DNA from 2 places in the Streptomyces sp. G45 genome. Region 2 is predicted to be linked to the other one. Evidence: riboswitches for the same ligand, from Rfam matches in the RefSeq annotation. Region 2 holds a riboswitch; the other holds the start of a gene.
The links. Region 2 has a riboswitch for glycine ahead of gcvP (aminomethyl-transferring glycine dehydrogenase). Riboswitches for the same ligand answer to the same signal wherever they lie in the genome.
Positions count from the first base shown of each region.

Region 1: linked by a shared signal. The riboswitch ahead of gcvT (glycine cleavage system aminomethyltransferase GcvT) and the one ahead of gcvP (aminomethyl-transferring glycine dehydrogenase) in region 2 are both predicted to bind glycine.

Region 1 covers NZ_JBMUZU010000001.1:2,975,326-2,981,111, reverse strand. Annotated here, with positions in the region: gene ACOBQU_RS11860 (L-serine ammonia-lyase) at 1-599, opposite strand, end outside; gene glyA (serine hydroxymethyltransferase) at 769-2,031, opposite strand; gene gcvH (glycine cleavage system protein GcvH) at 2,057-2,434, opposite strand; gene gcvT (glycine cleavage system aminomethyltransferase GcvT) at 2,587-3,711, opposite strand; glycine riboswitch at 3,752-3,861, opposite strand; glycine riboswitch at 3,862-3,960, opposite strand; gene ACOBQU_RS11840 (AAA family ATPase) at 4,084-4,818, shown strand; gene ACOBQU_RS11835 (enhanced serine sensitivity protein SseB) at 4,993-5,781, shown strand.
Region 2 covers NZ_JBMUZU010000001.1:7,747,225-7,753,010, forward strand. Annotated here, with positions in the region: gene ACOBQU_RS32890 (MerR family transcriptional regulator) at 1-236, shown strand, start outside; gene ACOBQU_RS32895 (DNA polymerase IV) at 353-1,945, shown strand; gene ACOBQU_RS32900 (PRC-barrel domain-containing protein) at 2,374-2,748, opposite strand; glycine riboswitch at 3,081-3,178, shown strand; gene gcvP (aminomethyl-transferring glycine dehydrogenase) at 3,367-5,786, shown strand, end outside.

The DNA.
Region 1 (5,786 bases), 4.8 Mb from region 2:
TTCTCCAGCATCAGGGCGGAGATCGACAGGCCGGTCTCGGCGGAGAGGCGCAGCAGCTCGTCGCCGGTGCGGAAGGGGTACTTCAGGACCGTGTCGTCCGGGACGATCGGGTTCTCGCCCTCCACCGCGTCCTCGTCGACGACGAAGCCGCCGCCTACCGAGTAGTAGGTCTTGGAGAGGACCAGCTCGCCGTCCGCGTCGTACGCGAAGACCGTCATGCCGTTCGCGTGGTAGGGCAGCGCCTTGCGGCGGTGCAGGACCAGGTCCTCGTCGAAGTCGAAGGCGATCTCGTGCACGCCGAGCACGTTCAGGCGGCCGGAGGCCTTGATCTCCTCGACGCGGTCGTCGGCCGTCTCCACGTTCACCGTGCGCGGCGACTCGCCCTCCAGGCCGAGCAGGACCGCCTTGGGCGTGCCGTGGCCGTGGCCGGTGGCGCCGAGGGAGCCGTACAGCTCGGCGCGGACGGCGGTGGTGTGGGCCAGCAGGCCCTCGTTCTTCAGGCGCCGGGCGAACATGCGCGCCGCGCGCATCGGGCCGACCGTGTGGGAGCTGGACGGGCCGATGCCGATCGAGAACAGGTCGAAGACCGAGATGGCCACGAGAGAACTCCAATGGTGGTTGGTAGACGCCGTCGTCTGCCGGGTGGTGCGGACGTGCTGGGCGGTGCGGGGGACCGCTCGGCGCGGTACGTGGTGCGGGGCACCCCAGCTCACTCTCCAGTGTGCGGGGTGCCCCGATGTTCGTACGGAGGAACAAAAGCGTACGGAACTACTTCAGGCCGGGGTACAGCGGGTGCTTCGCGGCCAGAGCGGACACGCGGGCCTTCAGGGCCTCGGCGTCGAAGCCGGGCTTCAGGGCCTCGGCGATGACGTCGGCGACCTCGTGGAAGTCCTCGGCCTGGAAGCCGCGGGTGGCGAGGGCCGGGGTGCCGATGCGCAGGCCGGAGGTGACCATCGGCGGGCGGGGGTCGTTCGGGACGGCGTTGCGGTTGACCGTGATGCCGACCTCGTGGAGGCGGTCCTCGGCCTGCTGGCCGTCCAGCTCGCTGTCGCGCAGGTCGACCAGGACCAGGTGCACGTCGGTGCCGCCGGACAGGACGGCGACGCCGTGCTCCTTGACGTCGTCCTGGACCAGGCGCTCGGCGAGGATGCGGGCGCCGTCCAGGGTGCGCTGCTGGCGCTCCTTGAAGTCGTCCGAGGCGGCGACCTTGAAGGAGACGGCCTTGGCGGCGATCACGTGCTCCAGGGGGCCGCCCTGGAAGCCGGGGAAGACCGCGGAGTTCAGCTTCTTCGCGAAGTCCTTGGTGCGGGCCAGGATGATGCCGCCGCGGGGGCCGCCGAGCGTCTTGTGCGTGGTGGAGGTGACCACGTCCGCGAACGGCACCGGGTTCGGGTGCAGACCGGCGGCGACGAGCCCGGCGAAGTGCGCCATGTCGACCCACAGGTACGCGCCGACCTCGTCGGCGATGCGGCGGAACTCGGCGAAGTCCAGCTGGCGCGGGTAGGCGGACCAGCCCGCGATGATCACCTTGGGGCGGTTCTCCTTGGCCAGGCGCTCGACCTCGGCCATGTCGACCAGACCGGCCTCGTCCACGTGGTAGGCGACCACGTTGAACTGCTTGCCGGAGAAGTTCAGACGCATGCCGTGGGTGAGGTGGCCGCCGTGCGCCAGGTCCAGGCCGAGGATCGTGTCGCCGGGCTGGGCGATCGCGAAGAGGGCGGCCTGGTTGGCGGAGGCGCCGGAGTGCGGCTGGACGTTGGCGTACTCGGCGCCGAACAGGTCCTTGACCCGGTCGATCGCGATCTGCTCGGTGACGTCGACGTGCTCGCAGCCGCCGTAGTAGCGGCGGCCGGGGTAGCCCTCGGCGTACTTGTTGGTGAGGACCGTGCCCTGGGCCTCCATGACCGCGACCGGAGCGAAGTTCTCCGAGGCGATCATCTCCAGGGTGGACTGCTGGCGGGTCAGCTCCGCGTCGACGGCGGCGGCGACGTCGGGGTCGAGTTCGTGGAGTGGGGTGTTCAGAAGCGACATCGGAAGTTCCGTCCTTACGCCGTGGTCAGCTGCCTGCGAACTCGGTGTACTCGTCGGCGGAGAGTAGGTCGCCCGGCTCCTCGGCGACGCGCACCTTGAACAGCCAGCCGCCCTCGAAGGGGGCCGAGTTCACCAGGGACGGGTCGTCCACGACGTCCTGGTTGGCCTCGACGACCTCGCCGGAGACGGGGGAGTAGAGGTCGGAGACCGACTTGGTCGACTCCAGCTCGCCGCAGGTCTCGCCCGCGGTGACCGAGTCGCCGACCGCCGGGAGCTGGGCGAACACGACGTCACCGAGCGCGTTGGCCGCGAACTCGGTGATGCCGACCGTCGCCACGCCGTCCTCGGTGGCCGACAGCCACTCGTGCTCCTTGCTGTAACGCAGCTGCTGGGGGTTGCTCATGGCGTGAATTCTCCTGTACGCGGGCGAGTGCTGATGCACGTGGGGAAGGGCCGTCTTACGGAATGAGACGGTTTGTACCGTTGCTTGTACGGTGCCGATGTGCCGCTGGTGTCACGTCCGGGGCCCGGCCGTCACACCTGGTGCCGGGTGTGTCACTTCTGGCGCTTGTAGAACGGCAGCGCCACGACCTCGTAGGGCTCGTGGGTGCCGCGGATGTCCACGGCGACGCCGGGGGTGCCGGGCTCGGCGTGGGCGGCGTCGACGTAGGCCATGGCGATCGGCTTGCCGAGGGTGGGCGAGGGGGCGCCGGAGGTGACCTGGCCCACGACCTGGCCGTCCGCGACGACGTCCATGCCCGAGCGGGGCACCCGGCGGCCCTCGGCGACCAGGCCGACGAGCTTGCGGGGCGGCGCGGCCTCGGCGCGCTCGGCGGCGGCCTTCAGCGCGTCGCGGCCCACGAAGTCCTCCGCGTGGGAGGTCTTCTCGAACTTCACGACCCGGCCGAGGCCCGCGTCGAAGGGGGTGAGACCGGTGGTCAGCTCGTTGCCGTACAGCGGCATGCCCGCCTCCAGGCGGAGCGTGTCGCGGCAGGAGAGCCCGCACGGCACGAGGCCGACGGGGGCGCCCGCCTCCGTCAGCGCCCGCCACAGCGTCTCGGCGTGCTCCGGCGCCACGAACAGCTCGAAGCCGTCCTCGCCCGTGTAGCCGGTGCGCGCGATCAGGGCGGGCACGCCCGCGACCGTGCCGGGCAGGCCCGCGTAGTACTTCAGGCCGTCCAGGTCGGCGTCCGTGACTGCCTTGAGGATGCCGGGGGACTCGGGGCCCTGGACGGCGACCAGTGCGTACGCGTCGCGGTCGTCGCGCACCTCGGCGTCGAACCCGGCGGCCCGCTCGGTGAGGGCGTCCAGGACGACCTGGGCGTTGCCCGCGTTGGCGACGACCATGTACTCGGTCTCGCCGAGGCGGTAGACGATCAGGTCGTCGACGATGCCGCCGTCGGCCTGGCAGATCATGGTGTAGCGGGCGCGGCCGACGCCGACGGAGCCGATGTTGCCGACGAGCGCGTAGTTCAGCAGGTCGACGGCCCCGGCGCCGGTGACGGTGATCTCGCCCATGTGGGAGAGGTCGAAGAGACCGGCCTTGGTGCGCACGGCGTTGTGCTCGTCGCGCTCACTGCCGTACCGCAGCGGCATGTCCCAGCCCGCGAAGTCGGTCATGGTGGCGCCGAGCGAGCGATGCAGGGCGTCGAGGGCGGTCTTGCGCGGGGTAGGGCTCATGAGTACTGGCTCCCAGGCATGGCATGACGGGCGAGGTCGTCCCTCCCCATCTGTCATCAAACCTGAGAGGTTCACCAGACCCACGCGTACCACGGGGCATGACTTGCACCTTGGGTGGAGCCACCGGGGCGGCCCGCTTTTCAGATGTGCCTCGCCCGCGCGGTACGGGGCCTGAGAGATTCAAGGGAGGAACTTGCTCCTTCGGCGTCCGGGGCGGCGGGGCCCGCGGAACTCTCCCGCGCGGATTCAAGCGGCCGGTATGGAGTTGGCGCGCACATCATTACACGCGCCCCCGCTTCACAACAGTCGCAACCTGGGAATGCTCCGCGGTGGCATTACCTTCTCTTTACAGTCAAGGGACAAGTACTGGGGATGAGTGACGTGACCAGCATGGGGAGGCGGATCACGGTGCACGGGAGCAGTGCTTACGCGACGACGGGCGGTGCGGCGCTGCCCGATGCCGTCGCGCTGCCGCCGGGGGTGGCCGTGGGGCGCCGCGAGGGGGCGGGACGGGGGCGGGACGCGCCGCGGGGGGTGGTCCGGGACCTCCGGCGGGGTGCGGGCGCCGGGCGGAGGCCGGGGCGGCTGGTCTTCGGCGCGCACGACGTGGTGGTGGTCTCCGGGCTGCCCGGCAGCGGCAAGTCCACGCTGATGCGGCGGGCGGTGGCCGGGCCGCGGGTGGACTCCCAGGACGCGCGGGACCGGTGGGCGGCGCGGATGCCGCGCTTCGTGCCGTACGCGGTGTACCGGCCGCTGGTGCGGGTCGCCCACTACGCCGGGCTGCGGCGGGCGCTGCGCGCGGGCTCCGGGGTCGTCGTCCACGACTGCGGTACGCAGCCGTGGGTGCGGCGGTGGCTGGCGCGGGCCGCCGTCCGGCGCGGGGGCGTACTGCACCTGCTCCTCCTCGACGTGCCCGCGCCGGTCGCGCTGCGGGGGCAGCGGGCCCGGGGGCGGGGGGTGTCCCGCTATGCCTTCGCCCGGCACCGGCGGGGGGTGGGGCGGTTGCTCCGGGTCGCCGAGGGCGGGGGGCTGCCGCCGGGGTGCGGGTCGGTCACCCTCCTGGACCGGGAGGGGGCGACGGCGCTCACGGAGATCGCCTTCGCCTAGCCCTCGCGGGGGCGCCCCAGACCCGCCCGGGGAACATCCGCCGCGAAGCGGCGGATCACGGACAGCCGACGACGGCGGGCAAGCGGGACGTTCCCACCCGTCCGGCGTGCGAGGGCGAGGCGCGGCGTTAGGGTCGGGAGATCCGTACGGCAGAGCAGCAGGGGTAAGGGCAGCATGGACTTTCCGGGGGAGTATCCGGCACAGGGGCAGGCGCACACGCACACGCACGGATGGCCCGGCAACGAACTCGAAGAGGTGCTCGCCGCCTCGCTCGGCGCCCCGCCGAGCGAGGCCACCGCCGCGCACATCGTCGAGACGCTGGGCCGCGGCCACGTGTGGATCCCGCTCCCCAACGGCGGCGGCCCCGACAGCACCACCCTCGACCTGCCGACGCTGGAGCTGGACGGCCAGGCGTACGTCCCGGTGTTCACGTCGGAGCAGCAGTTCCGGCAGGTCACCGACGGCCGGATGCACGCGACGGTGGCGCCCGCGGTGGAGTTCGCCCGCGGTCTGCACCCGCACCTGGGCATCGTCCTGAACCCCGAGGGCACCGTGACGGTGCCGCTGCCGCCCCCGGCCGTGGCCGCGCTGTGCCGCGTGGGGCGTACGGAGCTGGACGGCCCGACGACCGGCGGCCGGGTACGGCTGTTCGAGCCGGACTGGCAGGACGACCCGGTCGACTTCCTCGCCGCCGCGGGACGTGAGTTCGAGGCCATCGGCGTGGTGCGCACCGCGCGCCGCTGCCTGGCGGGCGTCGAGGACGAGGACCCGACGCTGTTCGTGGGCGTGGAACTGTCCGCGTGGGAGGGCGACGCCCGTGACCTGCCGCTCCAGGCGCTGGGCCGGGCGCTCGGCCAGGTGCCGGTGGCCTGGCCGGTCAACCTGGTCCTGCTGGACGTGGCGGACGACCCGGTGGCCCACTGGATGCGCGAGCGCGTCCGGCCGTTCTTCGCGCCGCGCTGACGGAC
Region 2 (5,786 bases):
AGCGGACGACGCTGATGAGCGACGGCGCGACGGTGTACGAGTGCACGTCGCCCAGCGAGGTCCACGATCTCCTCCAGGGCGGCCAGGGCGTCTTCGGCATCGCCGTGGGCGTCGTGTGGCGCGACGTCGAGGCGGCGCTGTCGCAGCTGCACGGTGAGCGCATCGACACCGGGGAGACCCTGGTGGGGCACCACCCCGGGGACGAGCTGGCGCGGCGGCGCAACCGCGCGGGCTGACGGCCTCGTCCGGACCGCTCCGAACTCCCGAGGAGCCGGTCTGGTGCGGGCCCGTCCCGGCCCGGTCCGGCTGGTGGCGGGCCGGATTGTCAGTGGCGTAAGGCAGCATCGGTGGTGTGAGAACCGCGCCGACGATTCTGCATCTCGACATGGACGCGTTCTACGCGTCCGCCGAGCAGGCCGCCAAGCCCAGCCTGCGCGGCAAGGCCGTCGTGGTCGGCGGCCTCGGGCCGCGCGGCGTGGTGGCCACGGCGTCGTACGAGGCGCGGCAGTTCGGGGTGCACTCGGCGATGCCGATGGGGCAGGCGCGGCGGCTCGCGCCGAACGCCGCGTACCTGGTGCCCCGGTTCGGTCTGTACCGGGAGATCAGCGAGCAGGTCATGGGGCTGCTGCGGGAGCTGTCGCCGCTCGTGGAGCCGCTCAGCCTCGACGAGGCCTTCGTGGACCTGGAAGCGGGGGGTGTCGCGGCGGACGAGGCGTCGGCGCGGGCCGTGGGGGAGCGCCTGCGCGCGGACATCCGGCGGGTCACGGGTCTGACCGGGTCGGTGGGGCTCGCCGCGTCCAAGATGCTGGCGAAGATCGCTTCGGAGCGGGCCAAGCCGGACGGCCTGGTGCTGATAGTGCCCGGCACCGAGCGGGAGCTGCTCGGGCCGCTGTCGGTGCGGGTGCTGCCCGGGGTCGGCCCCGCGACCGGGGACCATCTGAGGCGTGCCGGGATCACCACGGTCGAAGAACTCGCCGAGGCCGGGGAGGACGAGCTGGTGCGGCTGCTCGGCAAGGCCCACGGCGGGTCCCTGTACGCGATGGCGCTCGCGCGGGACGAGCGGGCCGTGGTCGCCGAGCGGGACACCAAGTCGGTCAGCGTCGAGGACACGTACGACGTGGACATCCACGACCGGGTCCGGGTCAGGACGGAGGTCGCGCGGCTCGCCGACCGGTGCGTGCAGCGGCTGCGGGCCGCCGGGCACTCCGGACGCACCATCGTGCTGAAGGTGCGGAGGTACGACTTCTCGACGCTGACGCGGTCCGAGACGCTGCGCGGGCCCACGGACGACCCCGCGGTCGTGCGGGAGGCCGCCGCGCGGCTTCTGGAGTCCGTGGACACCACGGGAGGCGTGCGGCTGCTCGGCGTCGGCGTCAGCGGCCTCGCGGACTTCACGCAGGAGGACCTGTTCGCGCAGGCGCAGGCGGCCGTGCGGGCGGAGACGGTGCCTTCGCTGGACGAGGGCGTGGAGTCGGCGGAGAGCGAGGGGGTGCCGGTGCCCGAGGGGGAGAGCGGGGTGCCGGACGCGGGTGAGGAGGCCGTGCCGCTCGCCGAGCGGCGGTGGCTGGCCGGACAGGACGTCCGGCACGCCGTGCACGGGCCCGGGTGGGTGCAGGGCAGTGGCCTGGGGCGGGTGACCGTGCGGTTCGAGACGCCGGGGTCGGTTCCAGGGCGGGTGCGGACGTTCCGGGTCGAGGATCCGGAGCTTGAGGCGTCGGATCCGTTGCCGTTGGTGGTGGCGGGAGCGGTTGAAGCGGTTGAAGCGGGTGGGGAGGCTGGAGCGGCTGGGGTGATTCAGTCGGCTGGCGTTGCTGGGGTGATGGAAGCGGCTGGTGTGCCTGGCGTGGTTGAGGTGGAGGTGGGTGCGGTAGCTGAGGTGGGCGGTGAGGAGGCGGTTGCCGGGGCCTCAGCGGGTGGTGTGGGGGCTGGCGCGGGGGAGGAGTAGGTGGGCGAGGGGGTGGGGCTGGGGAGCGGTCCTGGGGGTGGTGGTGGCCTTTGGTGGGGGCGCAGGGCCGCGGGGCGCGGAGGACGTGCTGGGGCAGCTCTGGGGTGACCGGGGCGTGATCGCCCTGGGGCGGGGGGCTCAAGCGTCGGCGGGCGCCGGGCGCGGTCCTCCAGGGCAGGGCGGGCGATGCCCGGCGCGGGGCCGGGTGGGGTGCGGGCGGCGCCGGAGCGGGGTGGGAGACGGCGCGCGTACGGAACACGGCCCCCGGGCGGGATGAGCGGCGGCGCGCGTACGGGTCACGGTCCCCGGGCGGGATGAGCGGCGGCGCGCGTACGGGCCACGGCCCCCGGGCGGGATGAGGGGCGGCGGTGCGTACGGGCCACGGCCCCCAGGACCCCGTACCGAGCGTATCGGCCCGCCAGGCCGTGCTACGCGTCCGGCTGGTCCGGGCGCTGGCCGAACTCGTGGTCCGGCAGCGGAGGCGGCGCCGCCAGGTCGAGGCCGTAGTGGCGGTAGAGCTGCAGCTCCTGCTCGGGGGAGAGGTGGCGGCCCACGCCGAAGTCGGGGGCGTCCTTGATCAGGGCGCGCTCGAAGGGGACGCGGAGCGTGCCGTCGTGGACCAGCTCGCTCGGCTCCAGGGGCACGAAGGCGTCCCTGCTGAACAGCCCCGTGCGTATGGCCGCCCACTCCGGGGTGCCGGTGGCGTCGTCGAGGTACACCTCGTCCACCGTGCCGATCTTGGTGCCGTTGCGGTCGAACGCCTTGCGGCCGATCAGGTTGCGCGGATCGATGTCGGTCTGCACGGGCCCTCCAACTGGTCGCGAGTCCTTCGCCGCCGTTCGCTCTTGGCTCGTTCTCGGCTCGTTCTCGGCTTGTCCTGGGGTCGCTCTGGGGTCGCTCTGGGGTCGTATTGACGTCGTAGTGAGGTCGTAGTGAGGTCGTCCTGTGTTCGTTCCGAGGTCGTTCCTGGGGCGTTCCGGGGTCGTTTCCGGTTCGTTCCGGGTGTGTTCTGGGCTCGCTTCGGGTTCGTTCTCGTCCTGGTTTGGCTCGTCATCACTACGAAAGAGCACATTGAGGCGGGCGGCCACTTGAGGGTTCGGCCGCTGACCTCGCTGGTAGGCTGGCAAGCGGCTGTTGACCCCGTGCGGGAGAGCTCTTCGGTGGCAGCACCGGAGGCGCCGAAGGAGCAACTCCTCCCCGGAATCTCTCAGGCCCCTGTACCGCACGGACGAGGCCACTCTGGAAAGCAGGGCGGGCGTCGGGCGGGCACGTTCGGAACCCTTCCTCACCGACGGTGCAAGCAGGACCGCTCCCGGGCGGGCCTGTGAAGCTCTCAGGTTGAGATGACAGAGGGGGAGGCCGTCCGGGTACCCGCGCCGTGGTGCCCCTCGCAGGTCGCGTAAGACCAGGAGGCCTCCGCAATGACCGCCACTCCTCGCATTCCGCTCGCGCGGCTCGAACAGGGAATCCCCTTCGAGCAGCGGCACATCGGCCCCGACGCGGAAGCGCGCGCCAAGATGCTCGCCCAGGTCGGGTACGGCTCGCTCGACGAGCTCACGGCCACCGCAGTCCCCGATGTGATCAAGAACGCCGAGGCCCTCGATCTGCCCGGCGCGCGCACGGAGGCCGAGGTCCTGGCCGAGCTGCGCTCCCTCGCCGACCGCAACCAGGTCCTCGACTCCATGATCGGACTCGGGTACTACGGCACGTTCACGCCGCCGGTGATCCTGCGGAACGTCATGGAGAACCCCGCGTGGTACACGGCGTACACGCCGTACCAGCCGGAGATCTCCCAGGGCCGCCTTGAGGCGCTGCTCAACTTCCAGACCGTCGTCGCCGAGCTGACGGGGCTGCCCACCTCCGGCGCCTCACTGCTCGACGAGGGCACAGCCGCGGCCGAGGCGATGGCGCTGTCCCGGCGCGTCGGCAAGGTCAAGAACGGCGTCTTCGTGGTCGACGCGGACGCCCTGCCGCAGACCATCGCGGTCATCCAGACCCGTGCCGAGCCGACCGGCGTCGAGGTCGTCGTCGCCGACCTGAGCGACGGCATCCCCGCCGACCTAGCCGAGCGCGAGATCAGCGGCGTCCTCGTGCAGTACCCGGGCGCCTCCGGAGCCGTCCGCGACATCAAGCCCGTCATCGACCAGGCCCACGAGCTGGGCGCGGTCGTCACCGTCGCCGCCGACCTGCTGGCCCTCACGCTGCTCACCTCGCCCGGCGAGCTGGGCGCCGACATCGCCGTCGGCACCACCCAGCGCTTCGGCGTGCCCATGGGCTTCGGCGGCCCGCACGCCGGATACATGGCGGTGCGCGAGAAGTTCGCCCGCAGCCTGCCCGGCCGCCTCGTCGGCGTGTCCGTGGACGCGGACGGCAACAAGGCCTACCGCCTGGCCCTCCAGACCCGCGAGCAGCACATCCGCCGCGAGAAGGCCACCAGCAACATCTGCACCGCGCAGGTGCTGCTCGCCGTCATGGCCGGGATGTACGCGGTGTACCACGGCCCCGAGGGGCTCCGCACCATCGCCCGCCGCACCCACCGGTACGCGGCGCTGCTCGCCGCGGGCCTCACCGCGGGCGGCGTGGAGATCCTGCACGGCGCGTACTTCGACACGCTGACCGCGCGGGTGCCGGGCAAGGCCGCCGACGTGGTCGCGGCCGCGCGCGAGGGCGGGGTCAACCTGCGCCTCGTCGACGCCGACCACGTGTCGTTCGCCTGCGACGAGACCACCACGCGGGCGCAGCTCACCGCGGTGTGGACGGCGTTCGGCGTCGAGGCCGACATCGAGGCCCTCGACGCGACCACCGAGGACGCGCTGCCCGCCGCCCTGCTCCGCTCCGACGAGTACCTGACGCACCCGGTCTTCCACCAGTACCGCTCCGAGACCGCGATGCTGCGCTACCTGCGCAAGCTGGCCGACCGCGACTACGCGCTCGACCGCGGCATGATCCCGCTGGGCTCCTGCACGATGAAGCTCAACGCGACCACGGAGATGGAGCCGGTCACCTGGCCCGAGTTCGGGCAGCTGCACCCCTTCGCGCCCGCCCAGCAGGCGCAGGGCTATCTGACGCTCATCCGAGAGCTGGAGGAACGTCTCGCCGAGGTCACCGGCTACGACAAGGTGTCGCTCCAGCCGAACGCCGGTTCGCAGGGCGAGCTGGCCGGTCTGCTCGCGGTGCGCGGCTACCACCGGGCCAACGGCGACGAGCAGCGCACCGTCTGTCTCATCCCGTCCTCCGCGCACGGCACCAACGCCGCCAGCGCCGTCATGGCCGGGATGAGGGTCGTCGTGGTGAAGACCGCCGATGACGGCGAGATCGACGTGGACGACCTGCGCGCGAAGATCGAGCAGTACCGCGACCAGCTCGCGGTGCTGATGATCACGTACCCGTCCACGCACGGCGTGTTCGAGGAGCACGTCGCCGACATCTGCGCGGCCGTCCACGAGGCGGGCGGCCAGGTGTACGTGGACGGCGCCAACCTCAACGCGCTGGTGGGGCTGGCCAAGCCGGGCCACTTCGGCGGCGACGTGTCGCACCTGAACCTGCACAAGACCTTCTGCATCCCGCACGGCGGTGGCGGCCCCGGCGTCGGCCCGGTCGCGGTGCGCGAGCACCTCGCGCCGTACCTGCCGAACCACCCGCTCCAGCCCGCCGCCGGGCCGGAGACGGGCGTCGGCCCGGTCTCGGCCGCTCCGTGGGGCTCCGCCGGGATCCTGCCGATCTCGTGGTCGTACGTGCGTCTCATGGGCGGCGAGGGACTCAAGCGCGCCACGCAGATCGCGGTGCTCTCCGCGAACTACATCGCCAAGCGCCTCGAGCCGCACTTCCCGGTGCTCTACAC